One region of the Pantoea deleyi genome, then DNA from elsewhere that is predicted to be linked to it. Evidence: riboswitches for the same ligand, from Rfam matches in the RefSeq annotation. Region 1 holds a riboswitch; each other region holds the start of a gene.
The links. Region 1 has a riboswitch for thiamine pyrophosphate ahead of J1C59_RS19785 (TenA family protein). Riboswitches for the same ligand answer to the same signal wherever they lie in the genome.
Positions count from the first base shown of each region.

Region 1 (5,316 bases):
GTGCCGACCCGCATCAGCGGCAGGCCCTGATCGGCAAAGAAGTGCAGCTGCGGCTGATAGGTGATGGCCAGGTCGGCCTGCTTCGCGGCCACCAGACGCGGCGGCAGCGCAGGGTCGGAGGGCGGGATCATCGTCACCTCCAGCCCCTCAGCGGCAAAGGCCCCGCTCTGCTGGGCCACCATCAGAGGCGCGTGATCGGGATTGATATACCAGTCGAGCACCAGCGTCAGTTTTTCCATCGTCTGCGCCTGAGCGGCGAGAGAGGCGCTGAACAGCAGGGTAAACAGGGGCATTTTTGTCATGGGGTTTCTCATCAGTGAGGTCATTAAGGCGTTTCCGGTGCCCAGGCGATCAGGCGGCGCAGCAGACGATCGAGGATCAGCCACAGGGCCAGCGTCATCAGCACCAGAATAAACAGGGCGGCGAAACAGAGATCACTCTGCATCCGGGCATTGGCGTTCAGCATTACGTATCCCAGCCCTTCCGCGGAACCGACCCATTCGCCAATGATGGCGCCGATGGGCGCGACGGCGGCGGCCATGCGCAGGCCGGAACCCAGCGCGGGCAACGCGGCGGGCAGCCGGACATGCCCTAGCTGCGCCCCCTGTGACGCGCCCATCGTGCGGGCCAGATCGAGGTAGCCGGGCGGGACGCGACGCAGGCCGTCGAAAAAGGTGGAGGTCACGGGAAAGAAGATCACCAGTATCGCCATCGCCACTTTGGCCCCCATGCCGAAGCCAAACCAGAGCACCAGCAGGGGAGCCAGAGCAAACACCGGGATCGCCTGGCTGCTGATTACCAGCGGCATCATCCAGCGCCGCAGCCCCGGCGAAAAGGTCATACCCAGCGCCAGTGCGCCGCCCAGCAGCACACCGGCAGCCATGCCGCTGAGGATTTCGGACAGGGTGATCAGCGTGTGATGGGTTAAATAGTCCGCGTTCTGCCACAGCGCGGCGGCGACCGACGCGGGTGAGGGCAGCAGAAAGGCTGGCACGGCGGTGAGCGTGGCCAGCCACCACGCCGCGATCAGCCCGGTGGCGAGTATCAGGGCACGGCGAAGACCGGAAAAGCCTGCCTGTAATTTCATCCGGCTACCCCGCTTAGCTGTTTCAGCAGCGTGGCCTGACGCTGAATGACGTGGAGGTCATCGGCGGCGCGCGGGGGGGCGCCCGCCAGGGGCGCACAGGCTTCCACACCCGCCGGACTGATTACCAGACAATGGTGTGCGAGCCGACAGGCCTCCGCGACATCATGGGTAATCAGCAGAACGGTGTGACCTGTCAGCACGTCGGCCGCCAGCGTCTGAATCTGACTGCGGGTCAGGGCATCCAGTGCCGAGAAAGGCTCATCCATCAGGACAATGGGCTGGCGGGTGTAGAGCGTCCGCGCCAGTGCCGCACGCTGCCGCATTCCGCCGGAGAGCGTCGCGGGCCGTGCGCGGGCGCACTGGCTCAGCCCGACCCGCGCCAGCAGATGCTGCGCCCGGTCGCGGTCGGGCTTTTCCCCGCGCAGGCGGCTGGCGAGGCAGACATTCTGTTCTATCGTCAGCCAGGGGTAGAGCAGATCCTGCTGACCCATCCAGGCGATGCGGCCGCCCAGCGGCAGGCCGTCACTGCCGCTGACCTGTCCAGCGGTGGGCGGTGTCAGGCCCGCGATAACCCGCATCAGGCTGCTTTTACCGACGCCGCTGGCACCGAGCAGCGCGGTGATCTCCCCGCCCGCAATCGCCAGGTCGAGCTGGCTGAAGAGCGGTCGCTGCCCGAAACACAGGCTGAGCTGACGCACCGAAATCCCCGGCGCGACAGGTGGGGTCGCGCCCCTCATGCGCCGTGCGCCGGGCTGGAGGCATAGTTCAGGCCCATCTGCCAGAAGGCTGATTCGAGCCGCGTTGCGGTGGTGAAGATCGCCGTCAGCCGGAGAAAACGTGCTTCCCCGGCACCTTCATCTGCCAGACGTTCAAACAGGGAAAGCGAGCGGCGAACGCCCGCCAGATAGTTTTCATCCCCGTAGTTCCTGATCCACGCCGCATAGGGGTTGCCCTCAAAGCGGGTCGCCGGGTCGTGCAGCAGGCTCAGGCCGATCTCCGCGTACCCGGCGACGCACGGCATCAGCGCCGTCAGCAGCGCCAGCGCATCGCCGGTGTGGCCGACATCCAGCACATAGCGGGTGTAGTTCAGCGTCTCCATCGCTTCGGGTTCGTCTGCCATCGCCGCTTCGCTGATGCCCCATTGCCGGCAGTAGGCCTGATGCAACGGCAGTTCACTGATGATGGCGTTAAGCGAGGCGGTCGCATGGCGCAGCGCGTCAGGGTCGGCGAGTTTACTGATCAGCAGGCCCCAGGCGCGGGCAAAATGCAGCAGAAACTGATAGTCCTGCACCAGATAATGGCGAAAGGCGGCGACAGGCAGCGTGCCCTGGCCGAGTTGCTGCACAAAGTCGTGCGCAACATAGGCGTGCCAGTGCGGACCCGCCTGCTGGCGCAGACGGCCATAAAAGCCGGTGTCGAAAAGCGGATGTGACATAGGATCTCCGGTAGTCAGGGAGATCCGGGCATACGGTCTGGAACAGGGGATAATGCAGGCAATGAGGCAGTAGATTCTGCCGACCCGTCCCTTCGCTGGCATGACCCAGATCAGGTTCAAAGGGTTCGGCTTACGCCATCTCAGCCCGTTACAGGACACCCCTCGGAGACATTGGTTATACGATAATTCCTGCCGGAGCACAATCGGCACAGACGCCGCAATCGCGTCTCAGCCTCTGCGGTTGCCGGCATTCAGTGACGGTGTCACTCCAGATCGCTGCCGTTGCTGGCGATCACTTTCCTGTACCACCAGAATGACTTCTTGCGCGTGCGTGCCAGCGTGCCGTTTCCGCGATCGTCGCGGTCAACGTAGACAAACCCGTAGCGTTTGCTCATCTCACCGGTCGAGGCCGCCACCAGATCGATGCAGCCCCAGCTGGTGTAGCCCAGCACCGGCACGCCATCCTCTATCGCATCGCCCATCGCGCGAATATGTTCACGAAGATAGCTAATGCGGTAGTCGTCGCGAATTTCGCCGTTATCGTCGGGTTCGTCACGCGCGCCCAGGCCATTTTCCACCAGGAACAGCGGCTTCTGGTAGCGGTCATACATCATGTTCATGGTGATGCGTAAGCCGAGCGGATCGATGCCCCAGCCCCACTCGCTGCGCGGCACATGCGGGTTAGTCAGGGATTTCACCACATTGGCGGCGCTGCTGTTCTGCTCGTTCATCTCTGCCGAGGCGCAGCGTGAGGCGTAATAGCTGAACGAGACAAAATCGACGCTGTGCTTCAGGATCTCATCATCCCCGTCGGCGATATCAAGGGTGATCCCCTTTTCCCGGAACAGGCGGGCGGCGTAGGCGGGGTACGCGCCCCGCGCCTGCACATCGATAAAGAAGAGATTCTCGCGATCCTTTTCCAGCGCCGCCCAGACATCTTCCGGCTTGCTGGACCAGGGGTAGAAGTTTCCGCCAGCCAGCATGCAGCCGACCTGATTCGCCGGGTTCACCTCATGCGCGATGCGTGTCACCCATGCGCTGGCGACCAGCTCATGATGCGCCGCCTGATACTTCACCTGCTCCTGATTCTCGCCGGGTTCGAACACCAGCCCCGCGCCGGAAAACGGACTGTGCAGCAGGATGTTGATCTCGTTAAAGGTCAGCCAGTATTTCACCAGGCCATCAAACGCCTCGAAGCAGGTGCGGGCGTAGCGGGCAAAGAAGTCGACCATCTTCCGGTTTCGCCATGAGCCATATTCGGTGACCAGATGCATCGGCACATCGAAATGGCAGAGCGTCACCAGCGGTTCGATATGATGTTTCCGGCACTCCTCAAACACCGCGCGATAAAAAGCGATGCCCGCCGGATTCGGCTCCGGTTCGTCGCCGTTGGGATAGAGCCGACTCCAGGCAATCGAGGTGCGGAATACGCTGAACCCCATCTCCGCCATCAGCGCAATATCTTCCCGATAGCGGTGATAGAAATCGATAGCCTCATGGCTGGGATAGAACTCATCGTCACGCAGGGTAAACCGCTTTTCCAGCCCCAGCTTGACCGGCATACGGTGCGGCCCGTGCGGGATCATATCCACGGTGGTTAAGCCTTTTCCGCCTTCGCGAAAACCGCCTTCACTCTGGTTCGCGGCCAGCGCGCCACCCCATAAAAATCCTTGCGGAAACCTTGATTCAGACATGCAATCCTCTTTGTTCTGGTCACGTTGACCGGAGCCTTTAAAGGCTGTTAACCGTGCGGGTGCGTTCCGATACGGGTGATGGCTGCGGTGCGGCCTGCGGGTCGCTCTCGGGAATATCCTCGAAGCCCAGCAGCAGCGTCAGGACAAACGACAGCACCACCGACAGCACCATCACCGCGCCAACCCAGACAATCGTCATTGGATTGGCGGGATCGAAGAACTGGACGCTGGTAAAGAGGCCGGGCGAGGCCATCGAATGACTGGCCAGTCCGCCGATTCCCGCGACCGCGCCGCAGATAAAGCCGCTGATCAGACAGGCGATCAGCGGCCGTTTCAGGCGAACCGCCACGCCATACAGCGCCGGTTCTGAAATGCCCGCCACAATGGCGGAGGCCGCTGCAGCCAGCGCGGTCTGGCGCAGCTCGCGGTTTTTCGTGCGAAACGCCACCGCCAGGGACGATCCGCCCAGCGACAGGTTGGCGCCAATCTCAGACGGCATCACCATGCCCTCTTTACCGGTCTCGGCAATGGTCTGAATAATGGTTGGCGTAAAGACCCGATGCATCCCGGTCATCACCAGCAGCGGCCAGATCGCCCCCATAATCGCCACGGAAAGCCAGCCGAGATAGCCATGCACGGTATAGACCAGCGCAGAAATGCCGCTGCCGATCCAGATGCCAATCGGGCCAATCAGCACAATCGCGATGGGCGCAGCAATCAGCACAATCAGCATCGGTTTCAGGAAGTTCTTGGTCACGGCCGGGGTGATGCGATCCACGCCGCGCTCAATGTGCGACAGGATCCAGGTCATCACCAGCGCCGGGATAACGGTGTAGGTGTATTTCACCGCGGTCACCGGGATCAGGGCGAACGCTACTGGCTGCCCCTGCGCCGCTTTCGCCATCAGGTCGATAAACGTGGGATGCACCAGCACCCCGGCGATTGCGATCGCCAGCGACATATTGGTTTTGAATTTCAGCGCTGCCGAGGCCGCCACCATCACGGGCAGGAAGAAAAATGCGCCGTCGCCGATGACGTTGAGGATCACCAGCGTGGAGGAGCCTTTCTCAAACAGGCCTGCCATATCCAGAATCATCGCC
Region 1 covers NZ_CP071407.1:96,557-101,872, forward strand. Annotated here, with positions in the region: gene J1C59_RS19770 (ABC transporter substrate-binding protein) at 1-302, opposite strand, end outside; gene J1C59_RS19775 (ABC transporter permease) at 326-1,087, opposite strand; gene J1C59_RS19780 (ABC transporter ATP-binding protein) at 1,084-1,824, opposite strand; gene J1C59_RS19785 (TenA family protein) at 1,821-2,522, opposite strand; TPP riboswitch at 2,593-2,695, opposite strand; gene J1C59_RS19790 (6-phospho-beta-glucosidase) at 2,786-4,216, opposite strand; gene ascF (PTS cellobiose/arbutin/salicin transporter subunit IIBC) at 4,254-5,316, opposite strand, start outside.

Region 2 (5,316 bases), on a different replicon from region 1:
TTCCATCCGATGATGCCGGTTTTCCGCCACCTGCTGTGGCAGGTCTTTATCGCCTGACCCGCTTAACGACGCGGGATACCGAGGACATCGGCTTCCCGCGTCTCGCCCGACAGCAGCTGTCGGGTTTCGCCATCCCAGTAAACCCGGCCATCCACGATCACCACGCTGCGCGCCGCAATCTGCTGCGCATCTTCCAGACTGTGCGACACCATCAGCAGGGTGATCCCGCGCGCCTCGCACACCGAACGCACCAGCTGCAGCATCTCGCCGCGCAAGGCCGGATCCAGCGCCGAGAAAGGCTCATCCAGCAGCAGCACCGGCCGATCCCGCAGCAGGCAGCGGGCCAGCGCGACGCGCTGTCGCTGTCCGCCCGACAGTTCGCCCGGCAGACGCGTCAGCAGATCGCCCAGCCCCACCTGTGCGGCCAGCGTGACCAGTGCCTGACGCTGCAAAGCCGTGAGCTTTAATCCCGGATGTAGCCCCAGCCCCATGTTCTGCTCCACGCTGAGGTGCGGAAAGAGGTTATTTTCCTGAAACAGCATCGAGACCGGTCGTCTGGCCGGGACGCTGTGCGTATGATCCTGGCCGTCGATGATCAGGGAACCCTGGTTCACCGGCAGGAAGCCGGCGATCAGGCTCAGCAGGGTACTTTTACCGGCGCCGCTGGGCCCGAGAATGGCGATGCGCTCGCCGCGTGCGGCGGTAAGGCTGAAGCGCATCGGCAGATGCTGATAGAGGTAGGTAAGGTTATCGAGAGTCAGCATGGCGACCTGGTAATTTTTCCATTAGCGTAAACAGCAACAGGCAGAGCAGCAGCAGCAGCAGGGCGGTGACTGCGCCATCCGCGCCGCGATAGGCGCCTATCTGCTGATAAAGGTAGAACGGCAGCGTGCGGAAGTCGGCGCTGCCAAACAGCGCGACCACGCCAAAATCGCCCACCGACAGGACGCAGGCAAAGGCCAGCGCCTGCGCCAGCGGACGCTTCAGCGCCCGCAGCTCAATCAGCCGCAGCCGGTTCCAGCCGCGGATATCCAGCGAATCACAGAGTCTGCCGTAACGCTCCGCCACATCCCGCATCGGGTTTTCCAGCACTTTCATGGCATAGGGAATGGCGATCAGCGCATTGGTAAAGATCACCAGCCCCTCTGCCGAATCGGGCAGGCCGATCGTGGCGTTGAACAGCAGGAAAAACCCGGTGGCGAGGACGATGCCGGGCATCGCCAGGATCAGCATCCCGCTGGTGTCGATCAACTGAGCGGCCACCGGGCGCTGACGCAGCCGCAGCTCACGGCTGCTCCACAGCAGCATCATGGTCAGCGCCACACAGAGCAGGCCCGCGCCGGTGGCGATACGCAGCGAGGTAAAAGTCGCCTGCCAGAGGGCTGGCTGCGCCAGTGCGCCCCGCACGCCGCCGTGCAGCCCCTCGACAATCACCGCCGCCAGCGGGGGCAGCAGCAGGAGCAGCGCCAGCAGGATCAGCAGCGTATCGATCAGCTGCGCCGCGCGCGAATCCTGCGGATCGCGCCAGCCGCTGAGCTGGCTGCTTCCGGCGGGGATCGCCTTGCTGAAGCGCTGACTGAGCAGCACCAGCGTCAGGCAGCAGCCGAGCTGGATCATCGCCAGCAGGGCGGCGCGGCCGGGATCGTAGTCATAACTCAGCGCCTGGAAGATCGCCAGTTCGATAGTGGTCGCCTGCGGACCGCCGCCCAGCGACAGCACGGTGGCAAAGCTGGCAAAGCAGAGCATAAAGATCAGCGCCCCGGCAGGCAGCAGCTGACGCCGCAGCCACGGCCACTCCAGCAGACGAAAGTGGTGCCAGCCGCGCAGGCCAAGCTGAGCCGCCAGCTGACGCTGCTCTGCCGGGATCTGCTCCAGCGCCTGCAGCAGCAGACGCGTCGCCAGCGGCAGGTTAAAGAAGACGTGCGCCAGCAGGATGCCCGACAGCCCGTAGGGCGAGAAGTGATAGCCGATCCCGGCCCACTGGCAGAGCTGCGCCAGCCAGCCGGTGCGTCCGTAAATCGTCAGCAGACCAAATATCGCCACCAGCACCGGCAGCACCAGGGTCATGGCGCACAGGCGCAGCAACAGCTGACGGCCGGGAAAGCGGCGGCGATAGAGCGCCCGCGCCAGCGGCAGGGCGGGCAGCAGCGACAGCAGTGCGGAGAGCAGCGCCTGACCGAATGAGAACGCGATGACATGGCGCAGGTAATCATCCTGCAACATGCTGCGCAGATCGGTTTCCGGTGCGGCGCTCCAGAGTGCGCCGAAGGCCAGAAACGCCACCAGGGTTAGCAGCAGCGTGGCGAACGATCCGGGCAGCAGCCAGCCCGGCATCAGCGACTGACTGCGCGTTGCCACTGGCTAATCCAGCCGGCGCGCTGGCTGGCGACCTCTTCCGGCGAGAACTGCAGCGCGGTGGCGGGCACCGTCAGGGCGTTAAAACCGGCGGGCAGCGGCGTGGCGGTCACCGGGTACATCCAGTTACCGGTCGGAATGGTGCGCTGGAAGTCGGGGGAGACCATAAACGTCATGAACTGCTGCGCCAGCTCGGGCTGCCTGCTGCTGGCTAACTGCGCGGCGACTTCGACCTGCAGATAGTGGCCTTCGGCAAACGGGGCGGCCGCATAGTTCTCTTTCTTCTCTTCGATGATGTGATAAGCCGGTGAGGTGGTGTAGCTCAGCACCAGATCGCTTTCCCCTTTCAGGAACAGGCCATAGGCCTCACTCCAGCCTTTGGTCACCGTCACGGTTTTCTGCGCCAGCTTCTGCCACGCCTGCGGTGCCTGAACGCCATAGACTTTCTGCATCCAGAGCAGCAGACCTAAGCCGGGGGTGCTGGTGCGGGGATCTTCGTAGATCACCCGCCACTTCTGCGGGCTGTCGACCAGCTCTTTCAGGCTTTTTGGCGGGTTTTTCAGCCGGGTCCTGTCATAGACAAAGGCGAAGTAGCCATAGTCAAAGGGGATGAAGGTCGTGTCATGCCAGCCGCCGGGCAGGGTTAATTTTGTGGTGTCGACCTGACTGCTGGCGAACAGGCCGGTTTTCTGCGCCGTCTGCACCAGATTGTTGTCCAGCCCCAGCACCACATCCGCCTTGCTGTTTTTGCCTTCCATCCTCACGCGGTTCAGCAGCGAGACGCCATCTTCCAGCGTGACAAATTTCAGCTCGCAGTTGCAGCGGGCTTCAAAGGCTTTTTTTACCGCCGGGCCGGGGCCCCAGTCGGCAGAGAAGGAGTCGTAGGTGTAGACCGTGAGAACCGGTTTTGCCGCCAGAACGGGGGCGGAGAGTAACAGCAGGACCGGCAGAACTTTCTTTAACACTTTGCGCTCCTTCAGGAGAATAGGGGATGAGTCGCAAAGGATCTGAGCACTGAGGCCTCTCAAATCCCTACGTCGGTATTAACCGAATCAGGTTCGACGGGTCTCTCTCAGCTGCTTGCTGGTGGCAGGCGGCACCCCGTTGAGAACGCCACATTCTAGTCATTTCATCGGCGTGGCGAAAGCGTTACAGCGCGGGTGGCGCGAACCAGGCCGATTTAAAATCGAACCAGCCCAGCGTATTCATCCGCACGCCGCGCATACTGCGCTGACCTTCGAGCAGCAGCCAGTGGTGAAACAGCGGATGCAGGCCCGCCTCTTCGACTAGCTGTTTGCTCCATTCGGCCAGCGGCAGCGTTTTCTCACGCCAGCGCGCCGCATCGCCCTGCCAGTCGACGGGCAGGCAGTGGTGCAGCAGCGGGATCTCATACAACTGCGCGAACAGCGAATAGTTGAGCGGCAGGGTGAAGTTCACGCTGCCGAGCCAGATGTCACTTTCCGCCTCGCCCTGATACCAGCTCTCGTAGTCGATCTCGCGGGTCACCAGCGTGACGCCATGCTGAGCCAGCAGGGGTCGCAGCGCATTGGCAATGCCTTCATGCTCCACATGCTGGCTGTACCAGGTCAGCGTCAGGTGGGTCAGGCCGGGCGGCTTCTCAACCGGCGTCAGGTCGCGGCGGTGATGCCAGCGCGGCAGCAGGCCATAGGCCGGGAACCAGTAGCGCTGATACCCGACGCCCGCGTGGTTGAGCAGGGCGATGGGGTTAAACAGATAGCTCACCCAGCGCCGGACCGCCGCGTCGCGGCCCTGCGCGGAACGCTGGTCGAACAGCAGGTAGTAGCATCCCTCCTCCAGGCGACTCTCCTCCTGAACCTCATCAGCGCTCTCGCTGTCGCCCTGCAGACGGACACCGGCATAGACCAGCTCATCGCTGATGTCGGGCAGCACCCAGATAGAGACATCGTCGATCAGGGCGCGAAAACCAAAATAGTCATCAAAGGCTTCAATTTTCAGCTGGCTCGCCTGATTGCGGATCACCCGGTAGGGGCCGGTGCCCACCGGCTGGCGGGCAAAATCGGCTAGGGTGGGCCATTCGCGTGGCAGGATCATCGCGCTCACGCTGCCCAGCAGCCAGGGCAGCCACGCGTCGGGCTGGCTTAAGTGGATGTCGAGCGTCCAGGGGGCGGGCGAGGCGATCTCTGCAATATGGGAGAAGAGCGGGTGAGGGCGCTGACGCGCCAGCGTGGCCAGCACATCCTCCATCTCCAGCTCTCTGCCGTGATGAAAACGAATCGCCGGACGCAGAAAGAAGCGCCAGTGTAGCGGCGAGGTCTGCTGCCAGTGATGGGCAATGTCCGGCTCGACTTCCCCGTTTTCCTCATTTATTCGCGTCAGGCCGTTGAAGATCTGGCGGGCAATATGGGTCTCCGAGCGTCGCAGCGGCGAGCCGGGCAGCAGGTTGAGCAGCGGCCGGTAGTAGAGCACCCGCAGGATATGCTTGCCCTGGCGGAAGCTGCGGCCCAGATGCGCGCCGATCATCTGGCGTACCTGATTTTTGTCCCCGACCAGCTGAACCAGCTGATCGATACGATCCTGATCCAGCAGATCCTCGGCGCGCTGCTGCTGTAAGGCCAGCCCGGTGTAGCAGAAGGTGAGCACCGAGCGTTTGCCGCGACCGGCCTCAGCCTGCCAGATCAGCCAGCCTGCGGCCTGCATGCGGTTGAGCAGGTTGCGCATATGGCGGCGCGAGCAGTGCAGCCGATCGGCCAGCTCGCTCAGGGTGATCGCCTGCGTCTGCCCCTGACAGCTCTGCCACAGGCGGATGAACTGCTGCTTCAGACGTGATGAGGACATAAAAGGGGAACTCCCGCTGAAAAGCGCTCTGTTTTTCCTGCCTCATTTTAAGAGCAAACTTTGTGCGATGGGAAGAGCGGGAGGCATTCCCCAGGGAATGGCGTTCGACCCTCACGTCGCGCTTCAGCGCGGTGCTTTTCTGAG
Region 2 covers NZ_CP071405.1:3,275,956-3,281,271, reverse strand. Annotated here, with positions in the region: gene J1C59_RS15545 (DedA family protein) at 1-57, shown strand, start outside; gene thiQ (thiamine ABC transporter ATP-binding protein ThiQ) at 63-764, opposite strand; gene thiP (thiamine/thiamine pyrophosphate ABC transporter permease ThiP) at 748-2,358, opposite strand; gene thiB (thiamine ABC transporter substrate binding subunit) at 2,334-3,320, opposite strand; TPP riboswitch at 3,367-3,469, opposite strand; gene sgrR (HTH-type transcriptional regulator SgrR) at 3,505-5,172, opposite strand.
Region 2: linked by a shared signal. The riboswitch ahead of thiB (thiamine ABC transporter substrate binding subunit) and the one ahead of J1C59_RS19785 (TenA family protein) in region 1 are both predicted to bind thiamine pyrophosphate.

Region 3 (5,316 bases), on a different replicon from region 1:
AGAGGGGTCCATGTTGCCCTGCAGCGCCACTTTGTCGCCAACGCGACGGCGTGCGTCATCGATGTCGGTGGTCCAGTCGAGACCCAGCGCATCACAGCCGGTGGCCGCCATCGCTTCCAGCCACTGTCCGCCCCCTTTGGTGAACAGCGTCACCGGCACACGGCGGCCGTCGTTTTCACGCAGCAGGCCATCGACAATTTTGTGCATGTAGTGGAGTGAGAACTCGCGGTAGTCACGACCGGTCAGCACGCCGCCCCAGGTATCAAACACCATGACGGACTGCGCACCGGCGCGGATCTGCGCGTTGAGGTAGAGGATGACGCTGTCGGCCAGCTTGTCCAGCATCGCGTGCAGCGTGGCGGGCTCGGCATACATCATCTTCTTGATGCGGGTAAAGGCCTTGCTGCTGCCGCCTTCGACCATATAGGTCGCCAGCGTCCAGGGGCTGCCCGAGAAGCCGATCAGCGGCAGGTCGCCGTTGAGATTTTTACGGATGGTGCGAACGGCATTCATCACATAGCCCAGCTCCATTTCCGGATCGGGCACCGGTAAACGCTCGACGTCCGCGCGGCAGGTCACAGGGTTTGCGAAACGCGGACCTTCACCCGCTTCGAAATAGAGTCCCAGTCCCATCGCATCCGGAATCGTCAGGATGTCACTGAAGAGGATGGCGGCATCCAGCGGATAACGGCGCAGCGGCTGCAGGGTGACTTCACAGGCCAGCTCGGCGTTTTTACACAGCGACATAAAGTCACCCGCCTGGGCGCGCGTCGCTTTGTACTCCGGCAAATAGCGCCCGGCTTGTCGCATCATCCATACCGGCGTGACATCGACCGGCTGACGTAACAGGGCACGCAAATAACGATCGTTCTTCAGTTCACTCATCTCAACACTCTCTCAATAACAGGCGTGTAGTGTAGCACTTTCACGCTTCTGCGCGGCACAGGGCGACGGTATCTTCAATCAGGCGGCGTGCCACGGTGCCCGGCGGAGGCAGCAGCGGCAGATCGTCGAACCGGAACCAGGCCGCATCCAGCAGCTCTTTGCCGTCGTGCTGCAGATCGCCGCTCTCATACTCCGCCATAAAGGCGGTCATCAGCGATTGCGGGAAGGGCCACGGCTGGGAGGTCACGTAACGGACATTTTTGATGCGGATATTGCTCTCTTCCATCACCTCACGGGCGACGGCCTGCTCCAGCGTTTCGCCGACTTCGACAAACCCCGCCAGCACGGTGTAGACCTTGTTGCGATGCCGGGCATGGTTTGCCAGCAGGATCTCATCGCCGCGGCGGATAGCCACAATGATGCAGGGCGCGATCTGTGGATAGTAGCGTTCGCGGCAGTGACTGCACAGGCAGGCAAATTCATGTTTGCTGTGGTGCATTTCATGCCCGCAGTAGCCGCACCAGCGATGAGAGCGGTAGAACTCTGCCAGCTGCACGCCGCGCCCGGCCAGCTGAAACAGTTCCACATCCTGATCGATCAGCTGCCGTACCGAAAACATATCGGCTGGACGCGGCTCGCAAATCAGCCAGACTTTTTCACCCTGCCACTCCCCAATCGTCCGGGCTTTACTGCCCGTTAAGCCAAATTTTTCGGCGTTTCCGTGGGGTAAATCACCTTGTGGCAACCAAAGTTTCTGTTCATGGCTGACAATCCACCATCCAGCGTCTACGCTTGAGATTTCGCATTGCATTTATTTCGTCATCCTTAGCGTCAAATCGCACGCTGAAGCCCTGATGTTAAGTGTGTAGATAAACAACTATAACTCACATGGAGTTAGATATGCTTAACCAGTTAGAAGTCCTGGCTGAACGCGTAGGTGGCAGTAATGAACTGGTCGATTCATGGCTTGAAGCCCGTCGTCAGCTCCTGGTGAACTATTATCACCTCGTCGGTCTTAAACCCAACAAAGAGGCGCTGACGCGTCTGGATGAGCAGGCGCTGGACAACTTCTGTCACGGTCTGGTCGATTACCTCTCTGCAGGTCACTTCAGCATCTATGAGCGCGTCATCAACGAGATGAGTGGCGACAGCCCGATGATTGCCGCCGCGCAGATCTACCCGCCGCTGGAAGCGAACACCGAGCGTCTGATGCAGCTGTATGATGGTCACCTGCAGCAGGCGATTGACGATGAGAACTGCATGACCTTCCAGCAGGCGCTGTCCGAAGTGGGCGAAGTGCTGGAAGCGCGCTTTACGCTGGAAGATAAGCTGATTCAGCTTGCGTGGGATAATCAGCTGGCCAAACCGCCCGTTGCCAACGACAGCCAGATTGCCCGTCCGGCGTAATGCCGATTCACATCAGGGGTATTGTGATTATCCGGTAGCCCTTTTATGCTGAACAGGTTCTGAGGCCGGTACGCCAAAGGACCTTTTTTATTTGTGCGTTGAAATATCACGTTTTTACCGCTGAGGCCGCGCTAAGCGCCCGCGTAAAAACCGCTTCTTGTCGGAGTGCCCATCCGGGCTGAGACCGTTAATTCGGGATCCGCGGAACCTGATCAGGTTAGAACCTGCGAAGGGAACAAGAGTAATCAGTCGCTGTCTGCCAGCCGTTGTGCGCTGTCTGTACGCTTACTCCTTCCGAACTCCGGACAAGCATCGTTCCCCTTTAACAGGAAGATTGCTATGTCTGACCCTAAAATGACCCGTCGTGAACAACGCGCCCAGGCGCAGGAATTTATCCACTCCCTGCGGGGCGGCAGTGCGTTCCCCCGCTCCCGTCGTATCTGGATAACCGGCAGCCGGGACGATATCCGCGTGCCGATGCGGGAAATCGCGATGACGCCGACCCCTACCGGCGGCAGCAAAGACGCGCCACTCTATGAACAGAATGAAGCCGTGCCGGTCTATGACACGGCGGGTGCCTATGGCGACCCCGCCGCAGAGATCGACGTGCATCGGGGTCTGGCGAAGCTGCGCGCCGGCTGGATTGCTGAACGCGACGACAGTGAACCCCTAAGCCAGAACAGCTCCGGCTATACCCAGCAGCGACTGGCTGATGAGGGGCTGGACCACCTGCGCTTCGACCAGCTGCCAATCCCGCGACGCGCCCGGACAGGCCGCTGCGTCACGCAACTGCACTACGCCCGCCAGGGGATTGTTACCCCGGAGATGGAGTTCATCGCCCTGCGGGAAAATATGGGCCGGGATCGCATCCGCGCGGAGGTGCTGCTGCAACAGCATCCGGGCCACAGTTTTGGCGCACATCTGCCCGCTGCCATAACGCCCGAGTTCGTGCGGCAGGAGGTAGCGGCCGGTCGCGCCATCATCCCGGCCAATATCAACCACCCTGAATCGGAACCGATGATCATCGGCCGCAACTTTCTGGTAAAGGTCAACGCCAACATCGGCAATTCCGCGGTGACCTCTTCCATTGAAGAGGAAGTGGAGAAGCTGGTCTGGTCCACCCGCTGGGGCGCCGATACGGTGATGGATCTCTCCACCGGACGCTATATCCATGAAACGCGCGAATGGATCCTGCGCAACAGCCCGGTGCCCATCGGCACCGTCCCCATCTATCAGGCGCTGGAGAAAGTAAATGGCGTGGCCGAGTCACTGAACTGGGCGATCTTCCGGGATACGCTGCTTGAGCAGGCGGAACAGGGGGTGGATTACTTCACTATCCACGCGGGCGTGCTGCTGCGCTATGTGCCGATGACGGCGAAGCGGCTGACCGGCATTGTGTCACGCGGCGGTTCGATCATGGCGAAATGGTGCCTGTCGCACCATCAGGAGAACTTCCTCTATCAGCATTTCCGGGAAATCTGTGAAATCTGCGCCGCATATGACGTCTCCCTGTCGCTGGGTGACGGTTTACGTCCGGGTTCGATTCAGGATGCCAACGATGAGGCGCAGTTTGCCGAGCTGCGCACCCTGGGCGAACTGACCCGCATCGCCTGGGAATATGACGTTCAGGTGATGATTGAAGGGCCGGGCCATGTGCCGATGCATATGATCCGCCGCAACATGACCGAACAGCTCGACCTGTGCGATGAAGCGCCCTTCTACACGCTTGGCCCGCTGACTACCGATATCGCGCCCGGCTATGACCATTTCACTTCCGGTATCGGTGCCGCCATGATCGGCTGGTTTGGCTGCGCCATGCTCTGTTACGTTACCCCCAAAGAGCATCTGGGTCTGCCGAACAAGGAGGATGTGAAACAGGGATTGATTACCTACAAAATCGCGGCCCATGCCGCCGATCTGGCGAAAGGCCATCCGGGCGCGCAGATCCGCGATAACGCGATGTCCAAGGCGCGCTTTGAATTCCGCTGGGAGGACCAGTTCAATCTGGCCCTTGATCCCCACACTGCCCGGACGATGCATGACGAAACCCTGCCGCAGGAGTCGGGCAAGGTGGCGCACTTCTGCTCGATGTGTGGCCCGAAATTCTGCTCGATGAAAATTTCTCAGGAGGTGCGTGCGTTCGCCGCCCGCCAGGATACGCGCGCCGAGCCTGTCACCGTAGGCATGGCGCAGATGTCAGACCGATTTCGTCGCCACGGCGGTGAACTCTATCACCCCGCCGACACTCTGAAGGAGGATTAACGATGCCTGCATTTCCTGCTACCGCCCCGCGCCTGGGGCTTTATCCGGTGGTTGACAGCCCCGACTGGATCGCACGCCTGCTGGAGGCGGGCGTCCGCACGATCCAGCTGCGCATAAAAGATCAGCCCGAGGCGATCGCTGAGCCTGCCATCGCGCAGGCGATTGCGCTGGCTCAGCGCTACGATGCGCGCCTGTTTATCAACGATTACTGGGCGCTGGCGATAAAGCATCGGGCCTATGGCGTCCATCTGGGTCAGGAGGACCTGGATATCGCCGATCTTGACCGCATTCGGCAGGCCGGCTTACGGCTGGGGATCTCAACCCATGATGATGCGGAACTGGATCGCGCCCTGGCGATCCAGCCCTCTTACATCGCGCTGGGCCATATCTTCCCGACTCAGACCAAAGCGATGCCGTCTGCGCCACAGGGCCTCGAGCAGCTGAAACAGCATCTGGCCCGCCTGACCGACATCCCTACCGTGGCGATTGGCGGGATCTCGATAGCCCGTGCGCCCGGGGTGCTGGCCACTGGCGTGGGCAGCATTGCGGTGGTGAGCGCGATTACTCAGGCGGAGGACTGGCGTGCCGCAACCGCGACGCTGCTGGCGCTGACCGAAGGCGATGGGCAGGCATGCTGAGACCTGTCCCGCAGCGCGACGGCAAAACGGGTAACACCGGTACGCTCTGCGGAAAGCCTGTCGCAGAAGAGAACGTTGCCGCTGGCGTGTGCTGGTGCGGCAGCTTAACGTGGACGTCGTCAGG
Region 3 covers NZ_CP071405.1:3,794,714-3,800,029, forward strand. Annotated here, with positions in the region: gene hemE (uroporphyrinogen decarboxylase) at 1-885, opposite strand, end outside; gene nudC (NAD(+) diphosphatase) at 926-1,696, opposite strand; gene rsd (sigma D regulator) at 1,786-2,292, shown strand; TPP riboswitch at 2,444-2,544, shown strand; gene thiC (phosphomethylpyrimidine synthase ThiC) at 2,632-4,554, shown strand; gene thiE (thiamine phosphate synthase) at 4,557-5,192, shown strand.
Region 3: linked by a shared signal. The riboswitch ahead of thiC (phosphomethylpyrimidine synthase ThiC) and the one ahead of J1C59_RS19785 (TenA family protein) in region 1 are both predicted to bind thiamine pyrophosphate.

Region 4 (5,316 bases), 170 kb from region 1:
GGATGTTCAGCGCTAACCCCCAGGATTCCGAGCAGGCTTGAATCTCACTCTGTGAGTGAAGCCGGATTTTTGGCAGGCTTACCTGAGCAAAGATCTGCTGATGGCGTTTCCGGTTCTGCGGGGCGGTGCGGGTAATATATTTCAGCATCGCCAGGGTTATGGGATCGCGGCCCGAACCCAGCCCGCCAATGCGCGGGGCAGAGGAGTAGCACCTGCGGATGTACCTCAGCAGGGCCACGGGCACGCTGACATCCAGCAGAATCAGCCCCGTGGCGCGAGCGAGTCGCTCTTCAATGCATCGGGTGTAATTTCCCTCGATCACCCATCTCTCCTGCCTCACCGCTTCAGTATGCAGCTGCAAAAATTCGGCTGTGGCTCTGGGTTGCCACTGACTTCCCGGCACATGGTGAAGCTGATCAAGATAGACGGCGGGTAACGCGGTTTTGCGGGAAATCGCCTCTGCCAGGGTCGATTTTCCACTGTTCGATGGCCCCATAATAGAGATACGTGGTCCGAGCGCGTCTAACGCGAGGGGGTTATTCACGACGTTTCCTCTGGCTGAATCCTGCGGAAGGAAGCGCGCAGAAACCGTGTCTCTGTCGCGCACGACTCAAGGCGATGACCATAATAAGCGACAAAAGGGCGATTCGTCACAATACGCGGATGCGGGGTGCACAGGAGAGGCGGATGAGGACGCCGTCCGTCTGCGGAAAACCTCTGTCGTGTGCGTCCGCCGGGACAGGCGTTCGCTTAAAAGCGGTGTTAATGCTTCGCCTCATCCTGCCGCTGAAACAGGCTGGATATCAGCGGGTGCCCGTCCCGGCGAGCCTCAGATAAAAAAAGCGATTACACATTTACAAATTTAAATGTGTAAATATAATGACGGCTTTTCACGCATCCGAGGATTTTTTTATGCCGTCACTGTTCAGCCCCCTGACCCTGGGCGATCTCAGCCTTCGTAACCGCATCGTCCTGCCGCCGCTGACCCGCTGCCGCAGCGAACAGCCGGGCAATATCCCCGGCGAGATGATGGTGGAGTATTACCGCCAGCGTGCCAGTGCCGGGCTGATGATCACCGAAGGTACCCAGATTGAGCCACGCGGGCAGGGCTACGCCTGGACGCCGGGCATCCACAGTGAGGCGCAGATCGCGGGCTGGAAAAAGGTGACAGAGGCGGTGCATCAGCAGGGCGCCACGATTTTCTGCCAGCTCTGGCACGTAGGCCGCGTCTCTCACAATGCGCTTCAGCCGGGCAATGAGGCACCGGTTGCCCCCTCGGCCATCGCTGCCGATAACGTCCGGGTATTTATCGAAACCGGACCGGGTACCGGGATGCTGACCGCACCCAGCGAGCCACGCGAGCTGACCACCTGCGAAGTCAAAGAGATCGTGGCGCTCTACCGGCGTGCGGCGGAGAACGCTAAAGCTGCCGGATTCGACGGCGTTGAGCTGCATGCTGCCAACGGTTATCTGATCAACCAGTTTATTTCGGCGCAGACAAACTTCCGCACGGATGAATATGGCGGCTCGGCAGAGAAGCGTCTGCGCTTCCTGCGTGAAGTGGTTCAGGCCGTCAGCGCAGTCTTTGGCAGCCATCGGGTTGGCGTCCGGTTTGCGCCGCTGTTTTCGAGCACCGACGAAGAGCGCGTTTACCTCGGTCTGGTTGAACGCGATCCACACGCCACCTATATCCACGCTGCGCAGCTGCTGAATACGCTGGAAGTCGGCTATCTCTCCATCGCCGAAGCGGACTGGGATAACAGCCCGGCGATGCCGGAGAGTTTCCGCATCGCACTGCGCGACACCTTCCGTTCACCGATCATCTATTCCGGCCGCTACACCGCAGAGAAAGCGCAGCAGATGCTGGAAAAAGGCTGGGGTGATCTGTTTGGGTTTGGCCGCAGCTTCATCGCCAACCCCGATCTGCCTGCGCGTATCCGGTCGGGTTATGCCCTGAACGCGGTGGACCACGCCTCGCTGTATGGCGGCGGTGAGAAAGGGTATACTGACTATCCTTTTTACCCATCCTGATACTCTGTGAGGCGGCATGTCCCCGGAAAATGCCCTGAAGCTGCTGGCCAACCCGACGCGTGTGGCCGTGCTGAAGTGGCTTAAAGAACCTGACGAGGCGTTTGCGGGCTATTCGCAGCTCTATCCCTTCGATCAGTACGGTGTCTGCGCCAGCCTCATCCAGGACAAGGCGGGCTTATCACAGCCCGCCACCTCGTTATGCCTCAAGGCCCTGCAGAGTGCCGGTCTGGTCGAAGCCAGCAAAGTCGGTAAGTGGACCTACTACCGCCGCGCCGAACCGCGTATCCGCGAAGTCACTGAGACCCTGACACAGGCGCTGCAGGCGCTCTGATCGCCCTGGCGCCCTGGCGTCGTCAAACGAACCGGGGTTGCCTGTCTCTTTTCTTTCCCCGCGCTTTTCTGCCCCTGCTTTGTGCCCGCGTCTTGACGAACCCGCCCGCTTAACTTACAACTAGAGCCGTCAGGGGAGTCTCGCCGGAGAGACTGAGAGGCTAATAGCGCATCGCGCGGCTTAGCGACCCTTAGAACCTGACCCAGTTGATACTGGCGTAGGAAGACGGGTATCGCAGCCGATACTTGCCGCAGGGGCACATGCGCCTTTGCCTTTTCCCTCTGTATCACGGGTCTTCGTTAACCAAAACGAGGGCAATGTGAAAAATCTCATCCTGAAACCTTCTCTTCCTGCCGGATGGCGGTCATGAGCCGCTGGTCGGTGCTCGGCAGCGGCGTGGCCGGGCTGTGCGTCGCCACGCTGCTGATGGAGCGCGGAGAAACGGTCGAAATCATTACGCAGCCAGCGTGCCGTGCCGCGTCCCACTGGGCGGGCGGGATGCTCGCGCCCTGGTGCGAAGCCGAGAGTGCGCCGCCGGAGGTGATCACCTGGGGCCAGCACGCGGCCGGCTGGTGGGCGAAGCGCGTGGCGGGCGTAGCGCAGCAGGGCACGCTGGTAGTGGCGCCGCCGCGTGACAGTCGCGAACTCATTCGCTTTGCCAGCCTGACCCAGGCGCATCAGTGGGTCACGCCCGGCGAAATCGAGCCTGCGCTGGAAAACCGTTTTGCCCGCGGCCTGTTCTTTGCCCGGGAAGCGCATCTCGATCCACGCCGGGCGATGCAGCAGCTGCGCGACACCCTGCAGCAGGCGGGCGTTGCCTTTCACAGCGGACAACCTGCCGGAAAAATCATCGACTGCCGTGGCATTCACGCCGCCGCACAGCAGCCCGCACTGCGCGCGGTGCGGGGCGAAATGGTGATCCTGCAGACGTCCGACATCCAGCTTTCCCGTCCGGTACGGCTGCTGCATCCCCGTTTTCCCTGCTATCTGGTGCCGCGTGCCGGGGGGCACTTCATGCTGGGGGCGACCATGGTCGAAAGCCACGACAGCAGCCCGATTAGCGCCAGGGCGATGATGGAGTTGCTCAGCGCCGCCTACAGCCTGCATCCGGCGCTGGCCGAAGCCCGCATTGTGGAGAGCGGCACCGGTCTGCGTCCCGCCTACCGGCAGAACCTGCCGGAGGTGCGCTACGAAGAGGGCCGTTTTTCGCTGAATGGCCTCTACCGCCACGGCTTCCTGCTGGCCCCGATCATGGCTGAAAAACTTATGCTGCAACTGACTCAGGAGATGACACATGCGGGTTGAACTCAATGGACGCACAATCGAAACCGCTGCCAGCACGCTGGCAGAACTGATGACGGAGCAGCAGATCGATCCGCGCAGCGTCGCTACCGCCCTGAACGGTGCGTTTGTGCCGCGCAGCGGCTATGCCAGCCAGCAGCTTGAGGCGGGTTGTCAGGTCGAAGTTCTGTCACCGATGCAGGGAGGATAATCATGTTCTATCAGTTCGAACCTCAGTCGCGCTTCCTGCTCGGCACCGCCGGGTATCCCTCGCCGGAGATCCTTCACCAGGCGATCGACGCCTCCGGCACGGAAATCATTACCGTCAGCCTTCGCCGCGAGGGCAGCGAAGGCGGGGCTTTCCGCTCGCTGCTGCAACAGGTGAATAAACGGATTCTGCCCAACACCGCGGGCTGCCACACGGTCAAAGAGGCGGTGACGACGGCGCAGATGGCGCGCGAACTCTTCGGCACCCCGTGGATCAAGCTGGAGGTGATCGGTCACGCCGATACGCTGCAGCCCGACCCCTTTGCGCTGGTGGAAGCGGCCCGGATCCTCTGCGCGGAGGGTTTTCAGGTGTTTCCCTACACCACGGAAGATCTGATCGTGGGCGAAAAACTGCTGGAGGCGGGCTGCGAACTGCTGATGCCCTGGGGCGCGCCGATCGGCTCCGGCCAGGGACTGCGCAACATCGAAGGGCTGCGCGCCATGCGCGCCTGGTTCAGCGATGTGCCGCTGATTATCGATGCGGGCATTGGCGCACCGGGCCAGGCGGCGCAGGCGATGGAGATGGGCTTCGACGGCGTGCTGCTCAACACGGCGGTCGCCAAAGCACGCGATCCGGCGCGGATGGCCGGGGCCTTTGCCGCCGCGATTCACGGCGGACGCGAGGCATTTGAGGCGGGGCTGATGGAGCCTCGTGATATGGCATCGGCCTCGACGCCGATTTTCGGGCTGGCACAGTTCAGTTAAGGAGCGGCGATGGATCGTTATCAGCGACAGACCATGCTGCCGGAGATCGGCGACGCGGGCCAGCAGCGGCTGAGCCGGGCGCGGGTTCTGGTGGTGGGGGCGGGCGGACTCAGCGCGGCGCTGCTGCCGTTACTGGCGGGCGCGGGCACAGGCTTCATCCGTCTTTACGATGGTGACTGCGTCGAACTGCACAACCTTCATCGGCAGACGCTGTTCGGCGTTGAGGATGTGGGGCAGCCCAAAGCCCTGTGCGCGCAGCGCGCGCTGGCGGAGCGGAATCCGGCGTGTCGGGTGGAGGCGCATCCCTCTGCACTCAGCGCCAGTCAGTTGCCGCAGGCGCTGGAAGGGATCGATCTGGTGGTGGATGCGGCGGATAATTTTGCCATTACCTACCAGCTTTCCGATGCCTGCTACCCGCGAGGCGTGCCGCTGATCTGTGCGTCGGTGCTGGGACGCAAAGGTTACGTGGGGGGATTCTGCGGCGGCGCACCGGGCTACCGCGCGCTCTTTCCGCAGCTGCCGGCCGCCGCAGCGAACTGTAATACCGCTGGCGTAATGGGACCGGCTGTCGCGACGCTGGGGGCGATGCAGGCGCAGATGGCGCTGAGCGTTTTATTGGATCTGACGCCGTCGCCGCTGGGCTGCATGATCCACTGCGATTTTGTGGCGTGGCACATCCGGCGCTTCCGCTTTGACGATGC
Region 4 covers NZ_CP071407.1:374,131-379,446, reverse strand. Annotated here, with positions in the region: gene J1C59_RS21000 (P-loop NTPase family protein) at 1-544, opposite strand, end outside; gene J1C59_RS20995 (alkene reductase) at 913-2,031, shown strand; gene J1C59_RS20990 (ArsR/SmtB family transcription factor) at 2,048-2,362, shown strand; TPP riboswitch at 2,484-2,603, shown strand; gene J1C59_RS20985 (FAD-dependent oxidoreductase) at 2,729-3,667, shown strand; gene thiS (sulfur carrier protein ThiS) at 3,657-3,854, shown strand; gene J1C59_RS20975 (thiazole synthase) at 3,857-4,615, shown strand; gene J1C59_RS20970 (HesA/MoeB/ThiF family protein) at 4,625-5,316, shown strand, end outside.
Region 4: linked by a shared signal. The riboswitch ahead of J1C59_RS20985 (FAD-dependent oxidoreductase) and the one ahead of J1C59_RS19785 (TenA family protein) in region 1 are both predicted to bind thiamine pyrophosphate.